Regions from separate parts of the Cytobacillus sp. FSL W7-1323 genome, predicted to be linked through region 1. Evidence: riboswitches for the same ligand, from Rfam matches in the RefSeq annotation. Region 1 holds a riboswitch; each other region holds the start of a gene.

What was found. A riboswitch is a leader RNA that binds a small molecule or an ion and turns the genes downstream of it on or off. The one in region 1 is predicted to bind thiamine pyrophosphate.
Region 2: it holds a riboswitch for thiamine pyrophosphate, as region 1 does, so the genes downstream of both, MKX67_RS11880 (YkoF family thiamine/hydroxymethylpyrimidine-binding protein) here and thiT (energy-coupled thiamine transporter ThiT) in region 1, are expected to answer to the same signal.
Region 3: it holds a riboswitch for thiamine pyrophosphate, as region 1 does, so the genes downstream of both, thiW (energy coupling factor transporter S component ThiW) here and thiT (energy-coupled thiamine transporter ThiT) in region 1, are expected to answer to the same signal.

The regions. Positions count from the first base shown of each region.
Region 1 covers NZ_CP151998.1:268,847-279,950, reverse strand. The annotation lists gene MKX67_RS01500 (LysR family transcriptional regulator) at 1-767, shown strand, start outside; gene MKX67_RS01495 (AraC family transcriptional regulator) at 1,147-1,986, shown strand; gene MKX67_RS01490 (UvrD-helicase domain-containing protein) at 2,038-4,092, shown strand; gene MKX67_RS01485 (phosphotransferase) at 4,437-5,408, shown strand; gene MKX67_RS01480 (M23 family metallopeptidase) at 6,308-7,282, opposite strand; gene MKX67_RS01475 (hypothetical protein) at 7,306-7,545, opposite strand; TPP riboswitch at 7,679-7,783, shown strand; gene thiT (energy-coupled thiamine transporter ThiT) at 7,888-8,466, shown strand; gene MKX67_RS01465 (hypothetical protein) at 8,877-9,272, opposite strand; gene sigY (RNA polymerase sigma factor SigY) at 9,829-10,386, shown strand; gene MKX67_RS01455 (YxlC family protein) at 10,340-10,699, shown strand; gene MKX67_RS01450 (hypothetical protein) at 10,686-10,904, shown strand; gene MKX67_RS01445 (YbjQ family protein) at 10,885-11,104, shown strand, end outside.
Region 2 covers NZ_CP151998.1:2,315,384-2,326,487, forward strand. The annotation lists gene MKX67_RS11865 (YhgE/Pip domain-containing protein) at 1-1,361, opposite strand, end outside; gene MKX67_RS11870 (MMPL family transporter) at 1,348-3,414, opposite strand; gene MKX67_RS11875 (TetR/AcrR family transcriptional regulator) at 3,573-4,142, shown strand; TPP riboswitch at 4,349-4,452, shown strand; gene MKX67_RS11880 (YkoF family thiamine/hydroxymethylpyrimidine-binding protein) at 4,540-5,148, shown strand; gene MKX67_RS11885 (ECF transporter S component) at 5,145-5,756, shown strand; gene MKX67_RS11890 (energy-coupling factor transporter ATPase) at 5,731-7,296, shown strand; gene MKX67_RS11895 (energy-coupling factor transporter transmembrane component T) at 7,293-8,078, shown strand; gene MKX67_RS11900 (PLP-dependent aminotransferase family protein) at 8,215-9,630, opposite strand; gene pdxS (pyridoxal 5'-phosphate synthase lyase subunit PdxS) at 9,745-10,632, shown strand; gene pdxT (pyridoxal 5'-phosphate synthase glutaminase subunit PdxT) at 10,635-11,104, shown strand, end outside.
Region 3 covers NZ_CP151998.1:2,388,141-2,399,244, forward strand. The annotation lists gene pepF (oligoendopeptidase F) at 1-597, opposite strand, end outside; gene MKX67_RS12225 (hypothetical protein) at 728-1,510, shown strand; gene MKX67_RS12230 (FMN-dependent NADH-azoreductase) at 1,864-2,490, opposite strand; gene thiE (thiamine phosphate synthase) at 2,636-3,244, opposite strand; gene thiM (hydroxyethylthiazole kinase) at 3,244-4,053, opposite strand; gene thiD (bifunctional hydroxymethylpyrimidine kinase/phosphomethylpyrimidine kinase) at 4,053-4,859, opposite strand; gene thiW (energy coupling factor transporter S component ThiW) at 4,828-5,349, opposite strand; TPP riboswitch at 5,421-5,513, opposite strand; TPP riboswitch at 5,557-5,664, opposite strand; gene MKX67_RS12255 (shikimate kinase) at 5,791-6,297, shown strand; gene MKX67_RS12260 (hypothetical protein) at 6,347-7,180, opposite strand; gene MKX67_RS12265 (nuclease-related domain-containing protein) at 7,381-8,289, opposite strand; gene MKX67_RS12270 (branched-chain amino acid aminotransferase) at 8,591-9,691, opposite strand; gene MKX67_RS12275 (response regulator transcription factor) at 10,112-10,711, opposite strand; gene MKX67_RS12280 (sensor histidine kinase) at 10,708-11,104, opposite strand, start outside.

The sequences.
Region 1 (11,104 bases):
ACCTGGAAAATGAATTTGCGACCTCACTCATTCAGCGCACAACAAAAAAAGTCCACTTAACAGCAGAAGGGGAACTTTTTTATAATCAAGGCTTAAAAATATGGGATGTGTATCAACAGCTTAAAGAAACATTATATGAGAAAAAACAAGTTGCCTCAGGACTCATACGAATCGGAGCTAGTTTTACAATTGGTGAATACATTTTGCCGAGCGTGATCGCACAATTACAAGCAACTCATGAGCAGTTATCCTTCCATGTGACGATTGGTAATTCAGATCAGATGATTAATAGTGTGAGGCGGTTAGAAGTAGATATCGGTTTAGTGGAAGGGCAAACCTATGCAAGAGAGGTGGTCCAAACACCCTTCGCAGAAGATCGTTTAGTGATTGTCTGTTCACCTGCCTATGAAGGAAATTTTCATTCGATAGAAGATTTGCATGATCAAGAATGGATTATCCGTGAAGAAGGTTCGGGGACAAGGCAATCATTTGACCATCTAATCGAATCTCATCAAATTAGAGTCAAATCCACCTTCATCATCAGCTCTACCCAAGGAATAAAAAGTAGCGTAAAAAGTGGACTAGGACTCGCCTTACTATCCGAGGCAACCATACAAGAGGAATTAACATACGGTCTATTGAAGATTGTACCGATAGATGGCCTTTATGCAAAACGAGCCTTTTCTTATATCCTGACCAAAGGGACAAACCTTAATCGCAATACGCAATTATTGGTCAATACGTTGAAATATGGTACTGAAGCTTAGTATTTAAACAAACGTTTGATTAAATGGGATGAATGGAACAAGTGACAGGTTCTATTCGTTCCTTTTCTACTCGACCAAACCACCTCTTTTTAAGCATTGTCCATTTTAAGGTGATAGTTATTTCAATATATAAGTAAACTTCTGAATTCCACCTAACATTGTAATGATAGTATGAGCTATCAACAAAAAAATAGTTTGTTATCCGTATAAATTCCCTCATTTCCAATACTAAATGTATATTACTCTCCCTTCATTGTCATATTTAAATATAATATTGCTGGCATCCGCTAGTATATGTGTAAGAAAAGAGCAAGAATAATGAAAAGATCTTTAGGTTTTCTTGTTATTATTTGTGAGGGAGGGTCAAGCTTTGAAAAAAGTGAATCTAATTATGGATACCATTGATTATATCGAAGCTCATCTATCAGAGAAAATGAACCTAGCACTTGTTGCACATGCCTTGCATTATTCGAAGTATTATCTGCATAGGGTATTTTCACAAACAGTAGGTATGACTATTCATGATTATGTACAGCGAAGAAAGTTAACTGAGGCAGCAAAGATGCTTGTATTCTCCGATAAGTCTATTCTAGAAATCGCATTGGTTGCTGGTTACGAGAGTCAGCAAGCATTTACCACTATATTTAAAGCAATGTATAAGAAATCACCCCTTCAATACCGTGAGGAAAAAGACTATTATCCATTACAGTTACGATTCCAATTTAATCATGAATGGACTCAGACGAGTAACAATAAAGAATTAGAGAACTTACGAATAATTAAAGAAGCTACCAAGGATGATGTACCATCTTGGATGGCTTTTGTAAGCCTCGTAATTGATGGCTTTCCTCACTTGCAAGAAGCAGAGCATAGAAAGGTACTTCAAACATACATTGCTGACAGACGTGCCTTCATCATGATAGAAAATGGATTAATCATTGGAAATATGTTGATTTCCCACATAAATGGGGGAATTGATTTCCTGGGGGTTCATCCTTTATATGATAAACCAGAGATTATACATCTTTTTATAAAGATGACCGATTTGGCAAATTACGAAAAAGTCCACATCACGTCTTTTAGAAAAGGAGATAAAGCTGACCTAGGCTACCGAAATGCATTAATTCAACTAGGTTTTAGAGAAGCAGAACTTCTGACTGAATTTGGTTATCCTACTCAGGAAATGGTTTTATACCAACAAGGAGAGATACATGATTAAGCCAGTTACACTATATTTATGAAAACTTAAGTATAAGAAAGGAGTGCTATAATGACATCTGATATATTCCAGGAAGAAAGTATACGATTAAAAGAAATGATTAGTCATTTGGAAGAAGAAAAAGATTACATCAATCATAAAATTAAAAAAGACGATGCAGATTATCATGATTTAAAGCATTATTTATCCGAGTTTACTGCTGATCCGATGGAGATGTACCAAAATTATCGGTCTATGACTAATATTGATAAAACAATTGACTTTTACTATAGTCAATTAAATAAAGTAAAAAAGCTTTTAGAATCACCTTATTTTGGTCGTATCGATTTTAAATTTGAGGATGGCGATGAGGTAGAAGAATTTTATATTGGAAAGTTCAACCTAGCTGATCGAGATAACGATATATTAATTTACGATTGGCGAGCACCGATATCGAGTATGTATTATGAATACGAACTTGGGCAAGCTGCTTATGAAGCACAGGTTGGTATGATACATGGGGAAATCAGCCGAAAAAGACAGTATAAAATTAAGGATCAGCAATTGCAGTATGCATTAGAGAGCTCTATGACTATCCAAGATGATGTCCTTCAAAGAGAATTGAGTACAACGTCTGATGATCGAATGAAAACAATTATATCAACCATACAGAAAGAACAAAATAAGATTGTACGAAATGAATCTGCTCATACTCTCGTCATTCAAGGAGTTGCTGGTTCAGGAAAATCAGCCATTGCTCTGCATCGCATTGCCTACTTGCTTTACAAGCACAAAGAAAAGCTATCGTCTGATCAGATCACAATCATATCACCGAATAAAATATTTGCTGATTTTATAGCAAATGTTTTGCCTGAACTGGGTGAAGACCCAGTTCGTGAACAGACATTTGATGATATTGCCACAGCTCTTCTTCCAAATAATATAAAAGCTGAATCTTTATACGAACAAACCAAAAGAATCATAGAGGAACCTCATTCTAACTATACGCTTCGAGTAAAACTAAAATCCTCATTAGCTTTTTTTAAGCAATTGAGCAATTATATAAAGAATATTGATTCAAACATCTTCCAACCGGATGAAAATATGCATTTTGGTGATACGATCATAACAAAGGAATACCTTTTATCAAGATTCCATAGTTATAATAACCTCCCAGTAAAACAACGGTTGGATGAGTTATCTAATGATGTCTTGGACATTTTAAAGAAGAGTAAAGCAGCAGAAATTAAAAACATCCCTTCCAAAATAGACTTAAAAAAAAGACTTAGCAGCTATTTAAAATTTAGTGATGCCCAATCTATTTATATACATTTCTTTAATGTGATAAATAATGCTGATGCACTAAATTGGAATAAAGAAAGACTAGAATATCAAGATGTCTTTCCATATATATATTGTATCTACTATTTTGAGGGCATCGAGTCGTTTAACTTAGTTAAGCATTTAGTTATTGATGAAATGCAAGATTACAGTCCCGTTCATTACGCTGTAATCAATAAAATATTTAGGTGCAAGAAAACAATCTTAGGTGATTTTGGTCAAATGTTGAATCCTTTTAGTTTAAATTCCGATCAATCCTTCAGTAACATATTTGATAGAATGGAATTTGTAGAACTGAAAAAAAGTTATCGATCCTCTTATGAAATTATCGCTTTTGCGAAGCAGTTTATGCCGGATTACTCCATCGAAGCAATTGATCGCCATGGAGAAAAACCAGAAATTATATCGTATACAAACCAGCATTCTTTGATTGATCAATTACAAAGATTAATCATCCAGTTCCAAAATAACTCGTTTAATCGTTTAGGTATCATCTGTAAAAGTGAAGCACAAGTAAATCAAATTTATGATGAACTAAAACAGTTTTTTACACTTAATAAACTAAGTGATACCAGTGAAACATTTGAGCAAGGGATAACCGTAACAACAATCCAATTAGCTAAAGGATTGGAATTTGATGAGGTACTCATTCCTTTTGCAAATGCTGATGTATATAAATCTAAATTTGACAAAGGCTTATTATATATCGCAGCAACTAGAGCGATGCATACGTTGACTTTACTGCACAAAAAAAGCGAATTAACTCCTTTAATTAAAAACGAGTAAAAATCGACCCCATTCTATAAAAGATTGGGGTCTTCTCTTTTTATCAATCAATTGTCACTATTCTACCCCTTTAGCAACATAACTAGAAGAATTCCCTTTATTTAAAGAAATAAAGTAACTATCAACCAACCAGAGCAGACTAATATAAAAACTATAACTATGTGTAAAGAAACTATCTAGAGGAAATAACTTAGTTATTACCGTTTTGTTTTACTTGATATTACTCTATATGCTTTATAGAATATTAATCAGATTAATGAAGGAGGATTTTTGTTTGAATAACTTATGTTTAAGTCTGGTTCATAGCTTTTCTCAAAAATAATTCATCGAGGAGAGTGTAATTAATGAACTTTTATATAATGAAAGATATACTGAACGAACAGTTCGATTTAAAAATTACTCACATGACACAACTTACCGATCATAATATATCTGCAACCTATTATTTAAATACATCTAAAGGAAGTTACGTTCTAAAACGTATTCCTTCCTATATTCAAGATACCGAAATAGAAGGCAAATTGGTTAAGTACCTTTACGAAAACGAAATTCCTGTAGCACAAGTTATTAAATCTAATCAAGGAACTTATTCATTCTCCATAAACGGGGAAAAATACCACTTACAAGAATATATAGATGGGGAAATTTATGACTTAAATAATGGAACTGACTGGTTTAAGGATGTATCCGCTCAAAATTTAGGAAAAATTCAACATGTATTATCTCAAACCCCCAAATTAAAAACAGGAATGATTAATAAAGAATTATTTACTAACGGTCAAATTATTAAGGCAAAAAAATCCTACCTCAAGACTTTTAAAAAAGCACAACAGTCAAACGATACGACAACTATGAAAGATATTATTAACCGATTAGAGTATCTAGATACAATTAATAACTATACGTTTGATTATTCTAAGTTTACATGTACTAATTCACATGGAGATTATTATACTTCTCAAATCATATGTAAGGAAACAAAATTATATACAATTGATTGGACAGACGCCTGTCATTTACCTGCATGTTGGGAAGTAATGATGTCTTTCGCTTATGCGGACCCTGTTGCTAAGAGTGGAAAAATTGAATCTAATGCTCTTAAACGTTATATAGATAACTATTCAAAGTGGTTTACCTTGACTAAGTACGATTTGTTCCATATGCCGTATCTGTATTTCTTTCAGCTAGCTGTCAGTAATTTTTACGAACCATATGGAAAGTTACCAAAAGAATATTTAAAAATTGCTAGGCTGACAACAAAGCAGTTAGCATGGCTAAATAAGAATGTTGATTCTTTAGCCATGAAGTTAGTTTAAAAAACGTAATCTTTTGTCTTGTCCCTGTCACGTAGACAACATAAAAAGCTGAACATTGAACGTGTGTCGATATTCAATCGGCACACGTTTATTTAGTTTCATATGACTAAATTTAGAATCATCATTACCTAGAGCTTATTCTCCTTCTGTTTAACACTTATTCAGTTTTGAGGTGTCGAAAGATCGATTCTATAATTAGCATAAAAAAACAAGTTGCCCCAGGGTTCATACGAATCGGAGCTAGCTTTACGATTGGTAAAGCTATTTTGCTAAGTGTTATCGCACAATTACGAGCCACTCATGAGCAATTATCTTATCATGTTACAATTGGGAATAGCGAATAAGTAATTGATAGTGGCAGGCACCATAGCAGTAGATATTGGCTTGTGGAAAGGCAAACCAATGCGAAAGAGTTTGTCCAGAACCCCTTTGCAGAAGATTGCTTATTGACCTTCTGTTCACCCACATATGGAAAGGCATTTTCATTCGATAGAGGACTTATATGACCAAGAGTAGGTCACGAAAAAGGCACTTGATTGAATTACATCAAATTAGCGTCAAATCGACGTTCATCAGCTCTACACAAGGAATAAAGAGGAGTGTAAAAAGTAGCTTAGACGCTCCTTATTTTCCGAGGTAACTATAAAAGAGGAGTTGACATACGGCCTGTAGAAGCTGGAAGGCTTTAAGAAGAACATTCCTTCTCTTATGTGTTGATCAAAGGAACGAACTTGAATCACAGTATCCAGTTATTAGTTGATACGTTAAAAAACCGCACTGAGTCTTACGAAAAGAGCAACGATTATTATCAAACCACTTTTTTTGCGATTTAAATAAATGTTTGATTGAATTGTGGGCAAGGAGGCCGGCACAAGCGACCTCCATTTAACTGTATTTCTCTATTTAAAAAGCTGAATAATTGCTCTGGGAACGGCAAAAACATAGTCTGCTATTGTCATCGTATTTTCAACCTTGTCGAACTTCTCTTCGAATCGATTAAGGTATTTTGTTAAATGATTTGTTACGATTTCTCCTTGAATCGGTTCTACACCATTTTTAAAACGAATGCGAACTGATTTTCCTTTATGAAGATCTTCTGAATCCATGATTTGAAAATGGATATGCGCTTCAGAAGAGTTACCCGAGTTCCCACATTTGCCAAGTAATTGTTTTTGAAGAACTTCTTCTCCTTCTTGGACAATGATACTGTCTTTTTTAAAATGAGCAATCATACTATATTCCTTATGCGCATGCTCTATCACAATATAGTTGCCTGGGGGGTGTTCTTCATCCATCTGCCCTGGAATATTATCATCGAGACCATCAACCACTTTTATTACTTTGCCATTTTGAGGGGCGATAACTTCCTCTGCAAATGCGTAATAACTCTCATTTTTTTCAGGTCTACCATTATATGTAGAGCCATCCTTCACCTTTAATAGATCATACGCGTACCTTTGATGTTCATATACGTAATGGTAATTAATAAATTCATTTGTGCCACCCCAGAAAACAAACCAATCATCCATCACTGGCATAATGTATTCATTCTTTGTATAAATCTTATCTGTTTCTGGAAAGACAAAGTAGGGTTTCAAATAGAGACTGACAATTGTATATTTATCATCGAATCCAACCACAACTGCTTTTGCTTTTGAGTTATCTACCCATACGAACTGACCAATGCCTATGACATCCGTCCGTGACGTAAGATGATAACTACGCACACCTTTATTAAAAGCTGCGCTCATCTCAATAAATGCCGATAATGAAACCATTCCTTGAAACACTTTTGAAGTTGCTTCATAAATTGTTTTAAAATCTTCTCTTAACCAATGATCTATAAACCTATCAGGATCTATTGACCCTACCATACCCTCTACCCCCGTAAGTTTTATTAAGATGAAAAAATTAAACGATTCTCAAGAAATATTTTGCAATTAATAGTAAAGAAACCGCCAATAGTTACTTTAATTTCACTTGAATCTTCTAACTTACCTTTCAAATCCCCTCTTAATGCTAGACCTAAATTTTCATCCTGTAATTCACCATTTACATACAACTTTTCTCCGTTAATCCAATAATTTTCGATTAATATATGATTTCCATGATGGTTTACTTCAAAAACCTTCTTCATATCAATCACTCCTTGATTATTCTACGACTATCTAGGGAATAAGTTTCACAAATAATCTGTTTTTTTACTACCAAAAAAAGATTCTTGAATTCTGATGAAAGTCATAGTATATTCTAACCGAGGATAAATTTAATACTTCCACAAGGGGAGCCTAATATGGCTGAGAGTGAGCGAGTTCGTTCTGACCCTAAGAACCTGTTAGATAATGCTAGCGTAGGGATCGTGGTTTTGGATATGAGCAATACTAGGCATCCATCACCGCCTATGTATTGCTTTTTTTCATGACAAAAAAGTAATACAGGTTTACTCGTTCGCTTCTCTTTTCGGAGAAGGAGGAAAAACATGAAACAAAATAAAACACTTTTTATGGTGGAAATTGCTATATTTGCAGCTTTGGCATTATTACTTGATTTCTTATCAGGCTTACTGATGGGGAGATTTTGGCCACAAGGTGGGTCCATCTCACTTGCTATGGTACCGGTTTTCTTAATGGCCTTTCGTTGGGGTGTTAAAGGCGGCGTCTTAACGGGCTTACTATTAGGAGGACTTCAAATCTTAACAGGAGCTGTTCCTTTTCATTTCGCCTCTTGGATCATTGACTATTTCGTAGCCTTTGCTGTTGTCGGACTCGCAGGCATCTATATGAATAAAGTTGTGCAAAATTATCAAGACGGCCAATTTGCCAAAGCAAACATGTATGTTATTAGTGGCGTTTTCTTAGGAAGTTTCTTACGCTTCTTATGCCATTATTTATCAGGCATTATCCTATTTGGTGCCTATGCTCCGGCAGATCAACCTGTCGCACTTTACTCACTCGTATATAACGGAACATATATGCTACCTACCTTTATCGTATGTGCCTTAGTAGTTGTCATGCTTTACACAACAGCCAATAAGGTCCTTCTGAAAAAAGCATATTAATCATCTAAAGGCTCTGGGGGAACTCAGGGCCTTTTTTTCAAGTCAACGTTTTGGGGGATTTTCGCACGATGAATGAACTGTGGAATCAGGGTGACATGTACATCGGCGTGATATCCATAAGATAACCATGCAAAATGAAAGCGCCAAAAGCAGCTAGACAAACCAACATCTTCTCTTCTATTTTCTCCTTGAGACCGGCAGTTTTCTTTTTGGATTTCTGAGAGGGGGAGTAGACACATCTTTATCCTTACTTTTTTTAGCAGCACTTTTCTTCCGTCAATGTCAATCTAACGATGAACACTCTTGATTATTTATGAATTTGCAACAACTATTATCTACGGTAGTTTAAACCAACATCATCTGTTTTCTTTCTTATGATTTTTGTACGTAAACACAATCGTGCGCAGTTCTCAACCTTCCTCTGCTCTCTTTTGCGCGTATACACGATTTGCGCGCAGTTCTCCGACTTTCCCTGCTCTCTTTTGCGCGTAAACACAATTTGCGCGCAGTTCTCTGACTTCCTCTTTTCTCTTTTGCGCGTATACACGATTTGCGCGCAGTTCTCTGACTTCCCCCTTCTCTCTTTTGCGCGTAAACACAATTTGCGCGCAGTTCCCTGACTTCCTCTTCTCTCTTTTGCGCATAAACACAATTTGCGCGCAGTTCCCTGACTTCCCCTGCTCTCTTTTGCGCGTAAACACAATTTGCGCGCAGTTCCCTGACTTCCTCTTCTCTCTTTTGCGCGTATACACAATTTGCGCGCAGTTCCCTGACTTCCCCCTTCTCTCTTTTGCGCGTATACACAATTTGCGCGCAGTTCCCTGACTTCCTCTTCTCTCTTTTGCGCATAAACACGATTTGCGCGCAGTTCCCTGACTTCCTCTTCTCTCTTTTGCGCGTATACACGATTTGCGCGCAGTTCTCTGACTTCCTCTTTTCTCTTTTGCGCGTATACACGATTTACGCGCAGTTCTCTGACTTCCTCTTTTCTCTTTTGCGCGTAAACATCTTTTGCGTTCAGTCTTAACTATAAACGCTCATTTAAGAATTACCGTATTGATTGGATGAAGCTGACACATATTTAAAAGATACCACCGCCCAAGTTTATATGGAGATTGTATAGCACACACGCCTAGATACTGCTGGCTCTTTCCTCTGTAGTCATGCCACCAGAGGGTCCATGTCATTGAAAATAAGGATATAATTGAACATTCTAATCATTTACATATTTATCCACTCGCATAACTTCTATGCAATAACAAGATATAATCTCTATCTCCATTCAAAAAATTTTATTTTTCGTGAACGAAAGGAGAACACTAATCGTCATAATAGTAAATCCAAAGAAAAGGGGGGCAAGGTTTGGAAGAGAAAAAATGGATTAAAGCAGCGAAAAAAGGCGATAACCAGGCGTTAGCTCACTTATTTAAGGAGAGTTATCCCCTTCTCGTTCATTATTTAATGAAGCTCACCCTTAATCGAGAAGAAGCTGAGGATTTGGCACAAGAGACAATGACAAAAGCGATTGAAAAACTAAATCAATTTCAGGTGAAATCGAAATTCTCCACTTGGCTCATATCCATTGGTACAAAATTATATATCGATCAAAAAAGGCGCCAGAAGCGAGCTGATGCCTTTAAAGCACAACATATGCGGAAATTAAAATGGCAGGCACAGTCACGAAATGAAGATTGGGATTTCTTATTAGCTTCTCTCGGTGAATTAGAAGATGAATTAAGAGTGCCGATTATTTTAAAACATTATTATGGCTATGCGTATGATGAGATTGGCAAAATGCTTGGAATTGCTGAAGGAACAGTAAAATCTAGAGTTCACCGCGGAATTAAAACCATTCGAAAGGAGATGGGTGAAGATGAGAAAGGCCCAGGAACAATGGAAAATCCTATCAAACAAGGATGAAGAAGATTTTTCAAAAGAAATGAAACGTTCTTTTGCACAGTTTGAGGAAAATAACCCCATCTCTACTCCTAGTGAAGATTGGTTTGAAAAAATGGTCATCGCAGAAAAGGATGAAGCTAGCAAAAAATGGCGAAGAGAATTACTCTTATTCAGCGGAATAGCAACACTTATTCTTGTTTTATTTTTTACAACATTAACCCAAATACCAGTTGTCTTTATCACATTACAAGGTCTTACAGTCCTTCTTGTCATCTGTTATACCTTTCTGCAAATCCAAAAACATAGAGAGAAGGTGCGACATGACGAATATTGATTTCTTTTTACTATTCTTAGTAGCAATTATTTTATTATCACAAAGTATCTTTTTATTTACTAATGCAAAGAAAAATGGAATGAATCATTGGTTCTGGGGTATTATCGCCTTAATTCAAGCACCGGTACCACTAATATTCTATTTCATCGTAAGAAACGTTCGTAGAAAAGAGGAGGATGAATTAAATGATTATCGTGACTACTGAAACAATACCAGGTAAAGAAATAAAAGAGTTAAAAGGTTTTGTTAGGGGAAATTCAGTCCAATCGAAACATATTGGAAAAGATATCGTTGCCGGATTACGTACGATTGTCGGTGGAGAAGTCTCGGAATATACAGATATGATGACGGAATCTCGCCAGAAAGCAATCGGTCGAATGGTAGAGCATGCCAAAGAAAAAGGGG
Region 2 (11,104 bases), 2.0 Mb from region 1:
TCAATGTCAATTTGAAGAATAGATTCGTCTATATTAGATGATATTGCACGAAGGTTACCTGCTGCTTCTCTCATTGATTGACTAAAGGTTGATAGCGGTTCAACCATGTCTGTAAGGTTATCTTTGGCTAGTAGTAGAACTTCTTGAGCAGCTTTTGTCCCTCTATAGGTTTCTACCAATTGATCAATTACCTCTTTATCCGCATTACTTTCATATAATTTATTTATCTCTTTATCTGAAATTTGGTTATCTGGTATCTGCTCCAGAGCACGATTGATTTGTGTTTTTACCTCATTATAATTAACAACTACTTGGTCTACATCATTTGCTGCTTGTTCTAGATTATCCGCTACCTCAGGCAGATCGATTGTTACATTCTCGAGTTCCCCAATACCACTTACGCCACTGGCTTGTTTCATCTCATCTTTAATCAAAGATAAAGTATTATTTATTTGTGCTGATCCTTCTGTTAATTGGTTACCAGACTGACTTAATTCATTTAGTCCTTTTTTATATTGTGCAGACCCACCCTCTAAAGACCGTAAGCCTGATGATAGTTCATTCATTCCTATTGCTAAGTCTCCGACACCATGATGAATGTCACCAATTGCCTCAGTTAATGAGTGAAACTCACTCGTCAATTCTTCAGTATCTGGGCTATCAATGGCAAGTGAAGCAGGTAAAGCAGATATTTGCACACCTTCTGTTTCAAAATGATTTGTTTCTGCCTCAATCGTAAATACTTCTTCCTGCTCCGGCATAACGGTAAAAGTGAGCTGCTTATCTTTGCCGGATTGTGCAACAGTGGCATTCTCGGCTTTTATATCCTTGAATTTTTCAGTGTTCAGCGGTATGCTAATTTGCAGCATATAATTTTCAGAGAATGAAGAATGCTTACCTTCATTCGCTTCTACAGCAATTTCCATTTTTATATCGCCCGATTTACCAGCTAAATTTTCTGGTTCAACCTTTTTATTATTAAGGTAATAATTAATTGTAAAACGCCAAGGTAACTCAAAGTTATTTGGTAAGTTTCCTTGATAATAGTAATTTTCTTCTTTTGCTTGTAATGTGATCTGATCATTTTCTTTGCTAATTTTTGATGTGTCAGTTAGATTTTTAACCTTTTGGTAATTCCCAAAATCTTCTATCACACCAGGTTCTATCAGTTCAAACGAATTGACAACATATAATTCGGTTAGGTTACCGTCTGCTAGCAAGTTAGCATAAATCACTTCATTTTTGTTTGCTACTTTCCCTTTACTCATTCCGCCTTTAACTGTTTGTGATTCAGCATGTATATTCATCACAGGAAAGAAAAATAGGGAAGCAGTGATAAGCATCCATTTAATGATCTTCATGTTTTTCCTCCTTGTTACTAAAGTCCATTTGTAGAGATGTTTTTTGAATCAATTTATCACATAGTAATAATAATGCAGGTAGAAAAAGGATAACGAGTAAAAACGCGAGCAATGCTCCTCTACCTAATAATAATCCAATAGAACCGACGATTGGATTTGAAGAAGTTAGCCATAATATAAATCCGACACTAGATAAAATGGAGGCAGACACGATAATGGAAAATAATTTCTCATCAATTGTTTTTCTCATCGCTTGTTTTGGAGAAAGTTTTCCACGATTATGCTTATAAGTCTCTGTTAATAAAATGGCATAATCGACCGTTGCTGCAAGCTGTACAGTGCTAACGATGAGATAACCAATAAATACTAATGACGTATCGGTAAAATAGGGTATGGCGAGATTAATCCAAACAGAAGATTGTATTGTTAATAATAAGATAATCGGTAATGATAATGATTTGAATGTGACAAGTAACACGAATCCAACCGCGATAACGGTTAAAGTATTTACTAAAGAATTATCTTCTGTAACCGTTGATTTCATATCATAAAGTGCAACACTTTCGCCTAAAGTTAACGCTTGATTACCAAAATACTTAGTACCTATTTCCCTTATCTCTTCTACTAATTGAAAAGGAATATCTCCTTCTGTTCCTGCATCAGTATTAATGATGATTCGACTGTAATTATTGGATAAGAATTGTTCCTTTGCTTCCTCCTCTAAATATTCTTGCGGAATAGTCGAACCAACCATATTCGTGTAGCCAATTACATTTGAGACATGGTCAACCTCTTCAATAGATGCTATCATTTCTTTTTCTTTACCTATTTCATTATTAGGTACCAATAATACTACAGCGGTTGATTCGCCAAATATTTCTTCTACTTTTTGGATGTCTTGCCCTAACCTAGTACTGTCAGGTTGATCCCCCATTCCATAAGTAAATGAGGTTTCTTTTTGTGCTAAAAAGCTAGGTATAACGAGAAGTAAGACGAAAATCAAGACCGGAAACCTTAACTTTAATGTTTTTTTTCCAATACCTTTAAAATTTGGTATTAATGATTTGTGCTGTGTTTTTTCAATCCAATGATGGAATAATAATGTAAGTGCTGGAAGGAATACCATCACACTTATAAAACTTAAAATTATTCCTTTAACAAGGTTTAAACCTAGGTCTGATCCAATCTCAAAATCCATAAACAATAATGCAATAAATCCAAATAGAGTTGTAGATGCGCTCGAGGCAATGACACTAAACGATTCTTTCATAGCTAGTTTCATAGCTTGATTTGGCTCATGCCCTTGTTTACGATAATCTTGAAAACTATGTAATAAAAAGATAGCGTAATCCAAGGAAACAGCTAACTGCAAAATTGGTGCGACTGATTGTGTCACAAAGGACACTTCTCCTATAAAAACATTACTCCCTAAATTAATAATTACCGATACACCGATAGCCGTTAAGAAAAAGAGCGGTTCAACCCAAGAGTTTGTCGAGAGAACTAGTATAATGATAATAATGGGAATAAGTATCCCTGCAGCGAGTAACGTTTCTTGCCCTGTCATTTTCTGCTGCGTAGCTGTATTTGCAGCTTCGCCAATAAGTGATCCCTTCTCACCAATTATTTGATATATATCTTCTGTTGCTTCGACCTCTTTGCCACTCTCAATGGTGACAGAATAAAGAGCGTGATTATTTTTGTAGTAATTTTCTATTGTGCCTTGGTCTCCGGTTTCTATTGGTGTTCTTATGTCCATCGCATCATCTAACCACATCACATCAGTTACACCTTGAACCTTATTTAATTTCTCTTTGATAACGAGCGCTTCTTGGATTGTTACATTCTCAACCATTACGCTTGTATTTGGAATGCCACTAGTAAACTCCTCTTCCATCACTTCTAAAGCAACGGTAGATTCAGCTTCTGCTGGGATATAATCTTTCATATTATAATTAACATTCACAAACAGAAATCCAATAGCAGAAAGCACTGATAACAAAAAGAAAATGATTGTTACAGATTTTTTATAACGAATAATAAACTCAATCATTATTGGTTTCCCCACTTCTTGATGTTGAAATTCTTTTACAGTAACATTATACATACCACTGTGTTAGATAAACAACAAACAGTTGTGTAAAAAATGTTTAACATCCAACATTTAAGCGTACTTTGTTGGATTTCTCTAAAAAAGTGAGGGTTGGCATGATGAACAAAAAATTGGATCGTCGGAAACAATATACTCGTATGGTGTTAAAGGAAAGTTTAATGGTATTATTAAGAGAAAAAGTAATCTCCTCCATTACCATTAAAGAATTATGTCAAAAAGCAGATATCAATCGTTCTACTTTTTATAGTCATTATCGTGATCAATTTGATTTACTCCAGCATATTGAAGATGAGATTTTGTTAGAATTACAGGTCACTTTAAAACAGTACAACCATAATGAGACAAATGAAACTTTTGCAATGACAAAGTATTTATTAGATTATGTTTATAAACGTAGTGCTGATTTTCTTGTTTTATTTAGTGACCATGGTAACAAAGCTTTTCAAACGAGAGTGATTGATACTGCACAATCAATCATTATTAATAGTTTAAAGGAAGAACAGCAGGTCATAAATCTAGATAAATCAAAATATATGATTTACTTTGTAATTAGTGGATGTATTTATGTAATTGAAAAATGGTTAATGAATGGGATGAAAGAATCTCCGGAAGAAATGACAACCATTATTACTGAAATTAGTAATCGGGTTATTCTTCATTCTAAATAGTATGCGAATATATCAACATTCTTCACATCAATATTTTATTCACCTCTACTATATTGCGATTTAAACTGTATTCCTTACTCTTTTGCATCATTTACGTATCAATTAGTAAATTGTATTTATCTCTACTACATTATCAATTGACAAGTATTGGTTTACAGATAATGATTTTTTGCTTATGATAGGATAGACGAACAAATAAAATATATCGAATGCGCTAGGGGAGCTATATTTAATGGCTGAGAAGGCAATTGCCTGACCCTTATAACCCGATCTAGATAATACTAGCGTGGGGAAGTGCAGTTGGTCAGTGTATTCTCTTTTTTTTCTGCATAGCCAAACTGCATTCCATCGGGGTGCAGTTTTTTTTGTTCAAAAAATGTTAAAAGGAGATTTTTGTATGAATCAATTATGTGGAACAAGTAGTATCGTAGGTTGTCAGTTTACGCTTTCTCCAATGAGTGAGAGGTATGTGGACATCATCTTATTTGCCCTTAAAGAAGTGAACATGTCAAAGGTGTGGTCAGAAACTGATGATGTATCTACTTGTATCCGTGGTAAGCAAATTCATGTTTTTGATGTAGTGAGGGCAATCTTTTTACACGCAGCTAAAACAGGAGAACACATCGCTATGAGTGGTACCTTTTCGATTGGTTGTCCAGGAGATTCAGCAGCAGATGTATACATGGACGAATCTGACATTGCCTTGAACAAGGATGATACAAAAGAAATAGACCAGCTTGCAGGTTGTAAATTTGCCCTCTATCCCTTAGGGAGGGAAGATTATATGGAAAAAATTTATGAGCAAATTGATTGGTCCAAGGAGACTGAAGTAAACGTTAGCCATAGCCATTATGCCACAAGGCTTGATGGCAAGGTGAATGATATTTTTAACTTGTTACAGAACGTTTTCGATCAGACCAAGCAAGATGTATCTCATGTGACAATGACATTCACATTATCAGCTAACAGCCCTACTGGAAAAGCTAAAGAAGTGAAAGTCTCATGATAAAATCATGGCGTCTGAAAGATATTGTTCTCATGTCAGTCCTGGGTGTCGTATTTGGCTTTATTTATTTAGGGTTTTTTGGGGTCGGTAAAGTTCTTGTTGCCATCCTTACCCCGTTTGGGTTTGGACCCATTGGTTATGAATTGATTTATGGCATATGGTTTATTGTATCCATAATAGCTGCTTACATTATCAGAAAGCCAGGCGTTGCTTTTACAGCAGAAACCATTGCTGCTATTACCGAAGTACTTGTCGGCTCAACATCTGGACCCACTTTAATTCTTTCAGGGATGGTGCAAGGATTAGGGGCGGAAATCGCTTTTGCTCTGACAAAATGGAAAAATTATCAACCTCGTATTCTCGTTTTTTCAGGTGTCAGCGCTGCATTTATTAGTTTTCCTTACCATTTCTTTGTATCAGGTTTTCATGCCTATGAATCCTGGCTTATTATGACAATGTTTGTTATACGTCTCTTAAGTGGAGCTATCATTGCTGGTTATTTAGGAAAAATATTAGCAGATCAACTAGCGAAAACTGGTGTTTTAAATGGGTACCCTATTGGGAAGGAGGTACTAGCAAGGCATGGAAAATCATCAACCAATTTTTGAATTAGACTCTTTCTCATTTTCCTTTGATAAACACGATGAGCCTTCTGTAAATAATGTAAGCTGTAAGTTATATGCAGAGGAAGTGACTTTATTACTTGGAGCAAGTGGTTCTGGCAAAAGTACACTTACACTATGTTTAAATGGTCTATATCCTGAGGCGGTTGAAGGTTTTACTTCAGGGGACCTTTTATATAAAGGGAGAAATATCTCCTCCTACCCTAAAGGAGTAATAAACCAAGAAATAGGCATTGTCTTTCAAGATCCAGAAAGTCAGTTTTGCATGGTTCGTGTAGAAGATGAATTAGCATTTGTGTTAGAAAACTTGTCTATTCCCAGATGCCAAATGAAACAAAGAATAGAACATGTGCTAGATATTGTAGGATTATCACAATATATGAAACATAACATTCACCATCTTTCAGGAGGACAAAAACAAAAGGTTGCGCTAGCTTCTATCCTTTTAATGGACCCTCAATACTTAATTTTAGATGAACCTACAGCAAATTTAGATCCGATATCTAGCCTCGAGTTTATCGAGACAATTATTAAGATTCAAAAACAACAAAGATTTGGTTTGCTTGTAATTGAACACGAAATCGATGACTGGGAACCATACGCTCATCGGTTGGTTGCGCTTAATAAAAAAGGAGAAATACTTTTAGATAGTACGCCGAAGGAAGGTTTTCAAAATCATTTACATAAGTTGACGAAGAATCGTATAAGAGTTCCTAAAAGGTATGAAAATAGGAAAATGCCTAGTCGACCATCAAGTGAAAAAGAAAGTACAGAAGTAATCGTCAATCTTAAAGATATACAATTTAACTATAAAAATAAGCAAATCCTAAATGAACTTTCCTTTTCAATCAAAAAAGGGGACTTTTGCGCAATAGTTGGCGAAAATGGTGCTGGTAAATCTACTTTATTACAGTTAATAGCCAAATTAATTAAGCCCGTATCAGGCTCAATTGATTTTTTAAACACTCCATTAAGTAATTGGCATGAAAACGAATTGTATAAGAATATGGGCTATGTATTTCAAAATCCTGAGCATCAATTTATTAACCAAACTGTATACGATGAAGTGTGTTTTGGTATCAAGCTAAGTGGCTATTCTACAGAAGAAACAGAAAGAATGGTTCATCATTTATTAACCGATTTTGATCTCTTATCTGATAAGTGGAAAAATCCATTTTCCTTAAGTGGTGGCCAAAAAAGAAGGCTAAGTGTAGCAACGATGTTACATTCCAAACCTGATTTACTTCTATTCGATGAACCAACATTTGGACAAGATGCCTATACGACCTCTCAATTTATGCGTAAAGTCATGCACCTAAATGATAAAGGGGCCACCATCGTTTTCGTTACACATGACATGGATTTAGTTGATTCATACTGTAATAATGTCTTGGTTATGCAACAAGGAAAGATCGTTTATGATGGTACACCTAAAGCACTTTGGCGAAAAACTGACCTTTTAGAAAGAGCCAGATTAAGGATACCTTACCGCTTACGGTTGATAAATGAAGAGATGACGATATGATACACTCATTAAATCCAACCATAAAAGCTATTACGGTTATCTTACCTGCCATTTTGTTGAGCTTTTCCTTTGATATTATTACACCAGCGATTATGTTTATTTATATCCTGATACTTACCTTTTTCTTCAGTAAACTGAACATAAAGAAATGGTTGTTTTACTTTATACCGATGTCCTTTTTTGCGCTCGGGTTAGCTTGGATGACAATGCTGTATACGGATGATAAGTACGCAACTGGTCCTATTTTTTTTTCGTTCTTTTCTTTTGATATTAGGATGGGTAGCATTATAGTTAGTATGAGTTTAGCACTAAGGTCATTGTGTTTTATAGGGTTATCTTTACTCTTTGCTTTTACAACTGATCCAACAAAATTTATGTTAAGTTTAATGCAGCAAGTTCGCCTTTCACCTAAGTTAACTTATGGTATTTTGGCAGGGTATCGCTTTGTTCCAACCTGCAAGCACGAATTAGACTTGTTAAAGAAAGCTCATCGTGTTCGGGGCCTTGGTCGTGCAAAAGGATGGAGAAATCGCGTGGAACATACGAGACAATATTTTATCCCCCTATTAGCTGGCGCCATTCGGAAGGCTGAAAGAGTCGCAATTGCAATGGAATCAAAAGGTTTTACAGGGTCAAAAGATCGAACCTATTATACTGTAATGAAAATCAAAGCGACTGATTACCTATTTTTTATCATCATGCTTATCATATTAATAATCGCCTATTACGTCTCCTATCGATTGGGTACACTTAATATATTTGGCCATCGGATTATGCCCTAACTTTACTCGCTAAAACCTTTCTAAGTAAAATTAACAACGAACAAGTTCAGTTATATGATAAGAATTTGTTCGTTGTTGATTATCTTAAAGTACTTAATTCTAATTTTTTTATTGAATCAAGCAAAGATAGATTTATCTAATCAATCTCATCCATCCCCCACGCTTTGAACAATGCTTTCAAGCTGTGTTCCAATTGCTCTTCAATAATACCTGCAAAGCCTAATATAATTTGCGGTTCTTTATCATCTCTTCTAATTATGGAGTAATTAGATAATGGATAAATTTTCAAGCGCTCTCTTTTTGCGCGTGCTACGAGTTCGCTTTCATTCATTCCGTTCTTGACAATCAATACGACATGTAATCCAGAGCTTTCTCCCATAACTTCTAATTGCGGAAAGGACTTGAGTACGTTTAGAACTATTTCGACCTTTCTTCTATAAACTTTTTTCATCCGGTTTAAATGCTTTTCAAACTCCCCGTCTTTCATAAATCCACTTAAAGCATTTTGGTCTATTCTCGAAACCGTGCAATGATAAAAAGATAATTTTTCTTTATAAGATTTAACAAGGGGTTTTGGCAAAACCATATAACTAATTCGCAATGATGGAATAAAAGATTTAGAAAAAGAGCCTAAATAAATAACCTTTTCCCCTCTGTCCATACTTTGCAGAGACGGTATCGTTTTTCCGTTATAGCGAAACTCGCTGTCATAATCATCTTCAATAATGTAGCGATCATCCTTCTCTGCTGCCCAATTCAACAATTGTTGTCTTCGTTGAATCGGTAAAACGGTTCCATAAGGGAAATGGTGTGAAGGTGTCGTATACAGGATATCTATAGGTGATTTTTTTATGGCGTGAATGTCGACTCCTTGTCTATCCACTAACAGTGGATACACTTCATATCCGTAATTATGTAGTATCTTCATCATTAAATGGTAACCTGGGTCTTCCACCCCATAGACTGTATTTTTATCAAATAGAAAAATCAGCTGTTGTAAAAGAACTTCTACACCTGCGCCAATTACTATTTGTTCAGGCTTGCAAGTTACGCCACGGGAATGATATAAGTACTGCGCAATTTCCTGCCTTAAATCAAGTTCCCCTTGGTTTTCACCAAGCAGTAATGAGGACTGATGAACCGGTTCAATATGTTGTTTCACATACTTTCGCCATTTATCATATGGAAAGTGAACAGTATCAATTTGGCTCGGGTGAAAATCATAAATCGCGGTTTGTTCTTTAGGATAAACACCAACTGTTGAACCTTCATTCTTCATTTTACTTTCGATATATTCTAAGTCTGTTAATGGTAATATAAAGTAGCCTCTGCGCGCTTGTACTTCAATATAACCTTCCGCTTCAAGCTGTTCATACGCTGTTTGAATAGTATTTTGACTTATTTTTAACAAGGTGGCTAATTTTCGTTTAGATGGAAGCTTATCTCCTTCTAGTAATCTTCCCACTGTTATTTCGCCTTTAATATAGTCATATAATTGCTCATATAAAGGTACATCACTGTCTCTTAACAACTCACAAGCTAAGTAATCCATCTAACTGCCCCCTCTAACTGATACTATAAAATTATCAAAAACTGATACTTACAATCATATCAGTTCCTTTTTATACTAATAAACAAATCTGAAAAATGCAATGGAGGAATGAAAATGAGTCAATTAGTAGGTACAGAAACAGTAAAACGCGGGATGGCACAAATGCAAAAAGGCGGTGTCATTATGGATGTCGTCAATGCTGAACAAGCAAAGGTCGCTGAAGCAGCAGGCGCAGTTGCTGTTATGGCATTAGAGCGCGTGCCTTCGGATATTCGTGCAGCTGGAGGAGTCGCTCGCATGGCCGATCCAAGAATTGTAGAAGAAGTGATGCAGGCAGTGTCTATTCCTGTCATGGCCAAAGCTAGAATTGGACATATTGTTGAGGCACGAGTGTTAGAAGCAATGGGTGTTGATTACATAGATGAGAGTGAAGTATTAACCCCTGCAGATGAAGAGTACCATATTTTAAAAAGTGAGTTTACGGTTCCATTTGTGTGTGGATGTCGTGATTTAGGTGAAGCAGCAAGAAGAATTGGTGAAGGTGCATCCATGTTAAGAACGAAAGGTGAACCGGGCACAGGTAATATTGTTGAAGCAGTAAGACATATGAGAAAAGTTCAAGCACAAATTCGGAAAATCACTTTAATGAATGATGATGAACTCATGACAGAAGCTAAACTCTTAGGTGCACCATATGATATCCTTCGTGAAATTAAGAAAAATGGCAAATTACCAGTAGTAAACTTTGCTGCTGGAGGGATTGCAACACCAGCAGACGCTGCTCTTATGATGGAACTTGGTTCTGACGGTGTCTTTGTAGGATCGGGTATTTTCAAATCTGAAAATCCAGAAAAGTTTGCTCATAGCATTGTGCAAGCAACAACGCATTATAAAGACTACGATTTAATCGGGAAGCTTTCGCAAGAACTCGGTGCTGCTATGAAAGGATTAGATATTTCTAAATTATCCTTAGAAGAAAGAATGCAGGAGCGTGGTTGGTAATGTTGAAAATTGGCGTACTCGCCTTGCAAGGAGCCGTTTCTGAGCACATAAAACAAATCGAGTCAGCCGGGCAAGCCGCTGTAGCCGTAAAAAAAGCAAGTGAACTATCATCACTTGATGCTTTAATTATTCCTGGTGGAGAAAGTACGGCAATAAGAAAACTAATTGATTATTATGAATTCAAAGCACCAATTCAGCAGTTTTCAGCAGAAAAGAAACCAATTTTTGGCACTTGTGCGGGTTTAGTATTACTAGCTAATGAGTTAGCCGATGGTAGTGAAGCGCATTTACGGTTAATGGATATAAGTGTAAAGCGAAATGCCTTCGGTCGACAAAAAGACAGTTTTGAAACAATGTTACAAGTAAAGGGCTTCACAGACAATGTTCCAGCAGTATTCATTAGAGCGCCCATTATTACAGAAGTAACAGAGCATGTGGAAGTGTTAGCTACATATGATAACCAAATTGTAGC
Region 3 (11,104 bases), 2.1 Mb from region 1:
CATTCCTCGTGTAAGTTCTACTTTTTCACCATTATCATTTGTTACGAGACCAAACTCAATATCAGCATTATTAATCATATTATATGTATTTGATGGTGCAGAAAGTGATTCACCGAGTTGTGATAATAAACTTTCTTGCTCAGTTGAAAGCACATGCGCTTTATAACGAAACGATTCGAGTAAGTCTTCTTCAAAATATTGCAGCCCTTCTTCTTCTTTAATATAAGCTTTTAATGTCGCTTCATCTAAGCTAAGTAAAAACGGCATAAAGAAAGAAGTTGCACTACTTACTTTTACACTTAGTTGTTTCGATTGATCTAATAAACTTTGAGCACGACTATCCCTTGTATCAACATCAGATTGTAACATCGCATAAGCATATACTTTACCAAACAAATAAGATAAATCTTCCTGCTTCTTTAGAAATTGAAATAAACTTTGCCCATCGCTTATTTCCCCCTCGAACCCAGCTAACTCCTGCGCTAACGACTGAATGGATTCATAATCCTTTTGCCACTCAGACTCCTCACTATAAATATCAGTGATATTCCAAGTTTCTTCTACGGGAATCTCTTTTCGACTAGAATAGGTCGTCATAATTTTTAACACTCCTTAAATAGTTCATTTTTTTGCTCATATGCGTTATATTAACTAAATATATTCTATTTCGCCATTCTTAAACCTTTTTATAGTAATTAATAATGGAAAAAGGAAAGGAGATCCAATCATGGCTATTACATTACCTCATATCGAGGATGCGAATCAAACTAATTATCTCCCACCTCAAGGTGAGATTCAACCGTTTGAATCTAAAGAAGAATACGAAACTAAGTTAAAAGAATGGAAGCTGCCTGCCAAGAAAACGTTTTGGTTTAAACAAAAAACCCATCAACGCAAAGTAGAAATTGTCGGCTATCAAGCATACGGTGAAGAAGATGATCATTACACCATTGTAATCAAGTTCCAAGATGGAAAACTAAGTTGCATTCATCCGGCTTATTTAAAAGAAATGCAAGCAGGCAACTTTGGTAAAGAAGCTTTTGATGCTGCTGGACAACCAAACACCGCACAAATAGAAGAAAAACAGGCCGATGAAAAAACAAAAGAGCAAGCGCCAACACCGCCGAAAATCACAGCTACAAAAACGAAAACAAAGAAAAAAGAAGCAGCTAAAAAAATCCAACTTCCTGAAGATAAGGTCGCTTTTTCAGCAATTGTGAAGCAATTTGCGCTAAGCTATAACCATTTCACTGAGGACCATGATGAAGTCATTGTGCTCGATGAGGTTGTCATTCATCAAGACGACCCTTTACCAATTGGACTAGCTTGGTGCAGTCACTCTAAAACATTAAAAAAACAAGAATTAGCTATCGGAGACAAACTTTCCTTTAATGGCAAAATCGTCAAAAAGAAATTACCAAAAGCCCAAGACGATGTCAATGAAGAGCATAAAGTAGAAGAAACAGTACCTTATAAAATAAACAATCCTTCAAAAATTGAAAAACAATAGCAAACAGAGTGAGGCCATTCCTCACTCTGTTTTGTTCTACTTTAAGATAAGCAAGTAAGCTCGTAACAGATTGGGTACTGATTCGACAAATAGTTCCTCAGCAATCATTCATGCTTGTAGTTAAAAAACATATTTAACTGCGTATACGTTTTTATCTTACTAGCTTGTTTAAAATGTCTTCCTGTTTTGAATCCTAACCTCTTTACACATCATCGAGTTGTGTGATACTGGTCAAGTTTATTCAAGGTTTACACAAAGAATGAGCGACCGTGATTTCCTAAATACAAGTTTTAGGACGTCCTTTAGACAAAAAAAGCACCTCTACAAAAATATAGAGATGCTTTCGTATCGAATTAGAATTGAGCAGCAGCTTTAGCTACGTTTTGTAATCCTTCTTCAATAATATCTTGTGTACGATCTGGGTATTGGTTATGTCCTTCAATCACTACTTCTGAAGGAGAAGTAATGCCCCAAAGGCTGATAATTGTTTTTACTAAGTTAACTGCCATTTCGCCAGCAGCCATACCTTCTAGTGAATAATCAGAACCTCTAGCATTTAAAAGCATCACTTTCTTGTCGCCAGCAAATCCTACTGGACCTTCAGCAGTATATTTAAACATTTTACCTGCTTGAGCTAAGTAAGAAACATAGCTGATCAATGGAGCTGGTACAGTTGAATTCCAAAGTGGGAATGCGAAAACGATTTTATCAGCATCAAAGAACTGATTTAAATACTTCTCAACTAGCGCCGCACCCTTTTCTTCTGCAGCAGTTAATTCCAACCCTTGGTTCTTTTTAAAAGTACCATTGATTGCATCATTACCATAGTAAGGCATGTTTTCTTCAAAAAGATTCAATTCCGTAATATCATCTGATGGATTTGATTCTTTATATGATTGTAAAAATGCATGATACATTTTTACAGAAATTCCAGCTTCAACTGGACGATCACTTGCGTTTACAAATAGAACTTTTGCCATTATGTGAAGACCTCCGAATGTCGTAATAATTTATTCGAAATACACTAAAATGAAATATCTCGAACCAAAAGTAATTTTAGTATATTAATAGTATCTTGTCAATGGAATAAGTTCTCTTTAACTACACTTATGATATTTTTTAGGTCTAAAGGAATAATTGAAGTAAATCTCGAGCTGACTTTTCTGGATTTTTAGATTTACTAATTGCTGAGACAACAGAAACACCTGCTAACCCTCGATTTTTAAGCATTTTTATGTTTTCTAGTTGAATACCACCAATAGCGACAGCAGGAATATCAATCGCTGCAATGATTTCCTCGAGCATACCTGGTGCTAATAAATCAGCATCTGATTTAGAAGTTGTCGGAAACACCGAACCTATTCCAACATAATTTGCTCCTTGTTCTTGAGCAAGTTTCGCTTCCTCCACATTGGATACAGAGATACCAACTACCATATCATCAGGAACAATCTTTCTAACGACGGCACATGGCAGATCATCTTGTCCAACATGCACACCTGCTGCACCTACCGCTAAAGCGATGTCTACTCTATCATTAATAATCAGTGGAATATCCAATGGTTTTAATATAGATTGTAATATTTTCGCCTTTTCATAAAAGAGTTGACCATCCGCTGTCTTCTCTCTTAATTGAACGATGGTCACACCACCTTTTACACCACTTCGAACAATATCATATAATTCATTGTTTGCTATTTTATCATCTGTGACTAAATATAAACGGTAATCCATTAGTTTTGCCTCACTCCATCTAGCCAAATGGCTGCATTCATTGTACTAATCGTATCCATTAGCTTCACTCGAAATGAACCTAACCCTTCACCGGCATGTAAGCTCTTAGCTGCGATTTCCCCTGCTAGACTCATAGTAGCCATACCAATAACAGCCCCGTCAAACCAATTTTCTGAAACAGCAGCAGCAGTTGCTACTAATGAAGCTGTCATGCAGCCAGTTCCTGTTACCTTCGTCAAAAGATAATCTCCATTATCAATCACAACTAATTGCTTCCCATCTGTAATGACATCTTCTTTTCCACTAATAACAATGAGACAGTTTAGGACTTCAGCTGCCTCCTTTGCAAGTGCTTCAGGTGCTATTTCAATAGCCCCTGCATCAACACCACGCGTTTTTGTATTCTTACCAATAAGAGCAGAAACTTCAGAAGCATTGCCGCGAATAATGGACACTTTTATTGTGCTAATTAGCTCTTTTGCCTTATTTGTGCGATAAGTGGTTGCACCAACACCAACTGGATCAAATATTACTGGGACCCCTTTTTGATTGGCAGTTTGTCCAGCTTTAATCATTGCCGCAAACATCGCATCATTAATAGTACCAAAATTAATTACGAGCCCATCTGCCATCATAGCCATTTCTTCTACTTCTAAGAGTTGGGTGGCCATAACAGGTGAACCGCCCATTGCTAGGGTCACATTTGCACAATCATTAATAGTTACTGTATTTGTTAAATGATGAATGAGTGGGGTATGTTCTTGTAACTGCTGAAAGACTCTCTCAACTGCTTCACTTGAAATCGCCATTATCTTTCCTCCATCTTTGCTTTGTTGTATAACTCATAAAAATGATTTGTCGGACCATGCCCATGACCGAGTGCTAGGCTATGCTCAATCGCTATGGAAATATAATTTTTCGCAGACTGTATGGCCTCAATAAGTTCTTCCCCTTTTGCTAACCCAGCAGCAATGGCAGATGATAGAGTACAACCTGTACCATGGGTGTTTTTTGTCTCTACTCTTCGACCATTAAACCAGTTGAAACTTTGTCCATCCCATAATAAGTCATTCGGTTCTCCTTCTAAATGTCCACCTTTTAATAAGACGGCTTTTGGCCCTAATTCATATAATTTTTTACAAGCTTGCTCCATATCATCAACCGTGCGAATTGTCATACCCGAAAGTACTTCAGCTTCAGGAATGTTTGGCGTAATTACAGTCGCAAGTGGTAACATTTTCGCTTTTAATGCTTCAATAGCTTGTTCCTTTAAAAGATGATGTCCACCTTTTGAAACCATAACAGGATCTAACACAATCACTTTTGGACTATAATGATTTAAACGGTCTGCGACGATTTTTACAGTCTCACTAGATGACAACATCCCGATTTTGACAGCATCAACTTGGATATCATCAAACACAGCTTCTATTTGGTCTTTTATAATATTGATTTCTATATCCTGTACCGAACGTACCTCTACTGTATTTTGAGCGGTAATCGCCGTAATGACGGACATGCCAAACACACCATTGGCGGAAAAAGTTTTAAGATCTGCTTGAATCCCAGCTCCTCCTCCTGAATCAGAACCTGCGATCGTTAATGCTGTTTTCATTGATGTAACCTCCAATAGCTTTATTCTTAATTAATACTCTTAATAAACCATATCCTAAAATTGCTCCAGTAAACGAGCTCACCATAAATGCTGGTAGGAATCCGAAAAGGGTTGCTTCTTGTCCTAAAAGTAATGTACTAATCGGATAAGTCGCTACTGCCCCTATCATTCCTGTTCCAACGACTTCACCTAGTGCTGAGAAGCCAATTTTTTTCGTTTTTTGATAAAGGAACCCTGCAAGTAATGCGCCAATCATACTCCCGGGGTAGGCAAAAACACTTCCAGTCCCCATCATATTTCTCAATGTAGATGAAAGAAACGCTTGACTAACGGCATACCATGGTCCAAGAAGTACAGCAGATAATACATTCGCCAAGTGCTGAATCGGAAAAATTTTCGCTATTCCAATCGGAATAAAAATGAGACTACTCGACACAGTAGTGATGGCTGCAATCGTTGCCGTCATCGTCATTTTTTGGATTTTATTCATAGACCTTTCCTCCTTTCGATAAAAATAAAAAAGCCGCTATTTTGAATAAGCGGCTTTGGTCATCATGATATGTATGACGTCACTCGCTTCCCTACGCTAGTATTAACTAGATCAGGTTCAAAGGGTTCATCTCAGCCAAGTATTTGGCACCCCTAGCATTTATTCATATATAAAAAAAATCCTCTACTTCCAAAAGGAAGCGAGGACGACTACATCGACACACTTCCCTCCACTGGTACAAACCAGATCAGGTTCAAAGGGTTTTGAACGGCATTCAATCTCAGCCTCTATGTGAAGGCACCCCCAGTGAAAACTTATAATATATGATGTCAATATAACATGAAATGATAGAAATGAAAATAAAAAACATTGGATAGAAACGATGTTGCGACATAAAACGTTATGATATGATATTTTATATAACATTCGGGAGGACAGTCTATGGAAGATAAGAGTATTGTACTTATTGGGTTTATGGGGGTCGGAAAGACATCCATAGGAACGGAATTAGCTAAGAAATTACAGTGGGGTTTAATCGACACGGATGAACGCATTGAACAACAGTTTGGGATGTCAACTTCAAAAATTTTCCTTGATCATGGTGAAGAAGTTTTTCGAAAAGCTGAAAGCGAATTGATTGAACAACTATCTGCCGAAGAAAAACAGATTCTTTCATTAGGCGGCGGCGCCTTTTTAAACAGTAAGAACCGCGAAATTTGTTTACAAAACAGTACCGTTGTCCTTATCGAGCTCTCATGGGAAAATTGGCTCGATCGATACCCATTGATTAAAGATACAAGACCGAAATTGAATGGTCTTTCTACTGACGAAATGTATCATCTCTACAAAGAAAGACAAGCTCATTATCAACCATATCATCTAAAAATCAATGTTGACGGGAAAACAGCTGAAGAAGCTGCTGAATTGATTGTTAGTGGGATAGGATAAAGCTTGTGATGATTATGGTTATAGTTCATTAGAATGTTTCTTTTACTATCTAAGTAATTCGCATTATCCTAAACGAATTTATGAAAGCCGGGCACTCCCTTGCTCGGCTTTCATTTGTGTTTGGTTCTAAATATATTGCTGAATAACTCCCTTTTTGTGAGGCGGTTATCTCTGGTTTTCTTTCTGAGGGACTTGCTAAACCCTTTTGCGAGGCGTTCATCTCTGGTTTTCTTTCTGAGTGAATTGCTAAACTTTTTTGCAGGGCACTCATCTCTGATTCTCCTTTTGAGGGACTTGCTAAACCCTTTTGCGGGGCGCTCATCTCTGGTTTTCTTTCTGAGGGACTCGCTAAACCATTTTGCGAGGCGCTCATTTCTGGTTTTCTTTCTGAGGGACTTGCTAATCCCTTTTGCGAGGCGCTCATTTCTGGTTTTCTTTCTGAGTGACTCGCTAATCCCTTTTGCGGGGCGCTCATCTCTAATTCCCCTTCCGAGTGACTTGCTAAACCCTTTTGCGAGGCGCTCATCTCTAGTTTTCTTTCCGAGGGACTTGCTAATCCCTTTTGCGAGGCGCTCATCTCTGGTTTTCTTTCTGAGGGACTTGCTAACCCCTTTTGCGGGGCGCTCATCTCTGATTCTTCTTCCGAGTGACTTGCTAATCCCTTTTGCGGGGCGCTCATCTCTGATTCTCCTTTTGAGTGACTTGCTAAACCCTTTTGCGGGGCGCTCAGTTCTGGTTTTCTTTCTGAGTGACTTGCTAAACCCTTTTGCGGGGCGCTCATCTCTGATTCCCCTTCCGAGTGACTTGCTAAACCCTTTTGCGGGGCGCTCATCTCTGATTCCCCTTCCGAGTGACTTGCTAACCCCCTTTGCGAGGCGCTCATCTCTGATTCTCCTACTGAGTGACTTACTATCCACTTTTATTGTGATGTTATATAGATTTTTTTTGTGCACAAAGTCCTTTGTTCAACATATAACTGCTTACTAATAGATTGACCCCATCAGAATACATTTCAATCTATAAGATACTGTCACTTCTCTTCATTACTAAATAATTCAACTGTTTCTTCGGTTTTAAAACCCATTAATGATAATAAAAATAATTTCCACCACCATTAAGTGTATATTTCTCTTGTAAGAATCGTTGTATTGCGGAACTACTTATTGCTCCACCACACCAATCATAAATCGCCGTCTTTGTTACTTTTTCTGATGGAAAAAGAATAATAAAGTCATTGATTGCTTCACTTAATGCATCACAAGATGAAATGTTCCTCCTACATTTTGAGCAATGAAATTTGCGCAAACTCGCTCGCTTCATCTGCCCACCGCACTCTCGACAAACCACTCCTTTTACCAAATCCTCCGTACAATATTCGATTTTTCTAGCGTAATTCTTTTCTTCTTTATGATGACTCAAAAAAGCATGAACAATTTTTGTATAAAATGGAGAGTGTTGAATGTCTATTTGATTTAGTTCTCTTAATAATCGTGGAATTTGCGGTGGAAGAATAACATTTTGTTTCTTTGTACGATCATATAACATAAACTCGGGATGAACAAAAACAAGTAGATAATCAAATGCAATGTTTAATTCGTGCTTAGTAAGGAATTGGTGTAGGAGGGTTTCATTTCTTTCGATTTGTAGGAGGGGATTTTTAATTTCCTTATTTGTTGGTGAATACCATTTAGTTTCCTGAATCATAAAATCACCACTATAATTTTTCACTTCGAAAGCAATGAGTTTGTGGGGAGTTACACAGAGTGCATCAATTTGAAAGGATGTATGATTTATTTCTAGCAATATATCATAGAGGATGGGGAATTTTGGTGAAAGTTGTTGCAAATCATCTCGCCATTTACTTTCTCCTTCATATCCTTTTTCTAACATTTTGAGATATTGTTCATTCTCAGGGGACAATTTTGATCTAAGATGGAGCACGCGTAATAATCGGAGTTGGTAAGAGGGATTGAGCGGTTTTAGGTCTGGCAAATTACTTCATCCTTTCTTTTTTCTCTATTATAACGAATTTTCCGCATGAAAAAAATACCAATTTATTTAACTTCTCTCGGAAAGGACAACCTTGCTTGTTAAAAAGCGTAAAATCCTTTTGTGATTGTAGGGCTGAAGTAGCAAAATCAAACGATAATAATATATACAGTCAGTCCATTTTCTAAATCCATCACTTCGGTTTTATTCTTTTCAGTTTTTGTCCATTTTACAGAACCACATTTCTAGTCTAACCCTTTAAAAAACCACTTACCATCAATGGCAAGTGGTTCTTTTTCTTCTATTAAATTGCTGTCGTAACAGCTTTTTCTTCGTCTACTTTCACGATCCAACCAAATTTATCTTCTACTTTTCCTTTTTGGATTCCTGTTAGCGTTTCGTAAAGTTTGCCGGCGATTTCACCTGTTTGTCCGCCACCAATGGTAAGTTTTTCGTTATTCCAGAATAGTTCTCCGACTGGTGAAATGACCGCTGCAGTACCCGTTCCGAATGCTTCTTCTAGCGTGCCATTTTTTTGCGCTTCATAGATCTCATCGATTGAGATACGACGCTCAGATAAAGGAATACCCCAGTCTTTAATGAGTTCAATAACAGAGTTTCTTGTTACGCCTTCTAAAATGCTTCCGTTCAATTCAGGTGTAACGACTTCACCGTTAATTTTAAAGAAAATATTCATGCTTCCTACTTCTTCAACATATTTATTTTCCTTGCCATCTAACCAAAGTACTTGTGAATATCCTTCCTGTTCTGCTACTTCTTGTGCTTTTAGGCTAGCAGCATAGTTTCCTCCTGTTTTGGCATTACCCGTTCCACCTTTGACTGCACGAACATATTCGCTTTGGACAGCGATTTTCACTGGGTTAATTCCTTCTTTATAATAGGCACCGACTGGTGACATGATAATAATAAATTTGTATTGATGTGATGGAGCAACGCCTAAATAAGGTTCTGTAGAAATAATAAATGGACGAATATATAGCGATGTTCCTTCTACATTTGGAACCCAATCACGATCAACTGCAATTAATTGTCTTAATGCTTGAACAGCAAGTTCTTCGTCAATTGGCGGAATACAGAGTCTGTTGTTCGATTTGTTCAGTCTCTCCATATTTTTATATGGTCTGAACATGAGCACTTCCTGATCTTCAGATAAATATGCCTTTAATCCTTCGAAAACACTTTGGCCATAATGAAATACCATTGCAGACGGGTCAATTTGTAATGGCTCATAAGGGACAATACGTCCATCATGCCACCCCTTGTCTGCATGATAGTCCATTACAAACATATGATCTGTAAAGTTCCTACCGAAAATCAACTGATCAAATGCCGGTTTTTCTTTTTTGGTTGCACGTCTTTGGATTTCAAACTGATAATCATTCATTTCTACTCTACTCCCTGTCTAAGATCAATTTAAAGTGCCGTTAAACATCTTTACTCTTTTTCTTGTGGTATTATGCACCATTGTAAACGAAATACTTTGATGATTAAACTACTCCTTCGCAATTTATACGATATTAAGAATTTATTACTTTAATACATAAAATCAATATAACATTTCCTTAATAAAGTACATTGATTGTTTAAAATATTATGAACCCTATTTTTGGTATTGTCAACACAGTTTCTGAAACTTTTCTATTATTCTTACAAATTTATAATTTCCCTATAAATACAGGATTTTACTAGCTTTTTATTGAAATGATTTGCATGAAATATTATGCAAAAAAAGGTTTGTTTTTTTAGATAATTAGTCAAGAAATACAAAAAATACTCGTGACTTCCTGCTCGTCACGAGTATTCATTAATGAAACCAGCCTTTGTTTTTTGACTCTGTGATGGCTTCGATTCTGTTTGTTACTTCTAACTTCTCCAATATAGCTGATATATAATTACGAACTGTACCAACTTTAATCGTTAATATAGAGGCAATTTCTTTAGTGCTTTTTCCCTCTGCCATTAATTCAAGTACCGCTTTCTCACGTTCTGTTAAGGGATTTTCTTCTCGGTAGACATCATCCATCAGTTCCGGGGCAAAAATTCTTTTGCCTGCCATGACATTACGAATCGAATCAGCTAACTCTTCACTCGGGCTATCTTTTAATAAATAGCCCCGTACCCCTGCTTTTATCGCTCGTTGAAAATATCCAGATCTTGCAAAAGTGGTTAAAATAATAACCTTTATGCCCCTGTTTTTAATTGCTTCAGCTGCTTCTAACCCTGTTTTTAAAGGCATTTCAATGTCCATAATACAAATATCGGGACTTAGTTCTTGCACTAATGTAACGGCCTCTTCTCCATTGGAGGCTTGACCAACGACTTGCATATCATCCTCAAGGTTCAGTAACGAACCGAGTGCGCCTAACATCATTCTTTGGTCTTCTGCAATGACAATTCGAATCATGCCAAATCTCCTCCTTCAACTTGTTTAACGACAAGTGGAACAATAATTGAAATTGTCGTACCCTCGTCACAACTGATGTCCAAATGGCCATTTACAAATTCTAATCTTTCTTTCATGCCATTAATCCCATTACCATAGCTTTTTTTCTCACTATTCGTAATGCCTATTCCATTATCCTTTACTGTAACGACTAATTCTTTATTTCGTTCTTCTATTGCTACCGAACATTTTGTCGCTCGACTATGTTTGACTACATTTGTAACCGCTTCTTTTAAGCACATACTAATAATATTTTCTATAAAAATGGAAGTGTAAGCTTCTTTTAATGGTTCATTGATTTCCATATCCATTTGCGCTGCTTGTAAAATTTCCTTTATACGAACGACTTCTTCC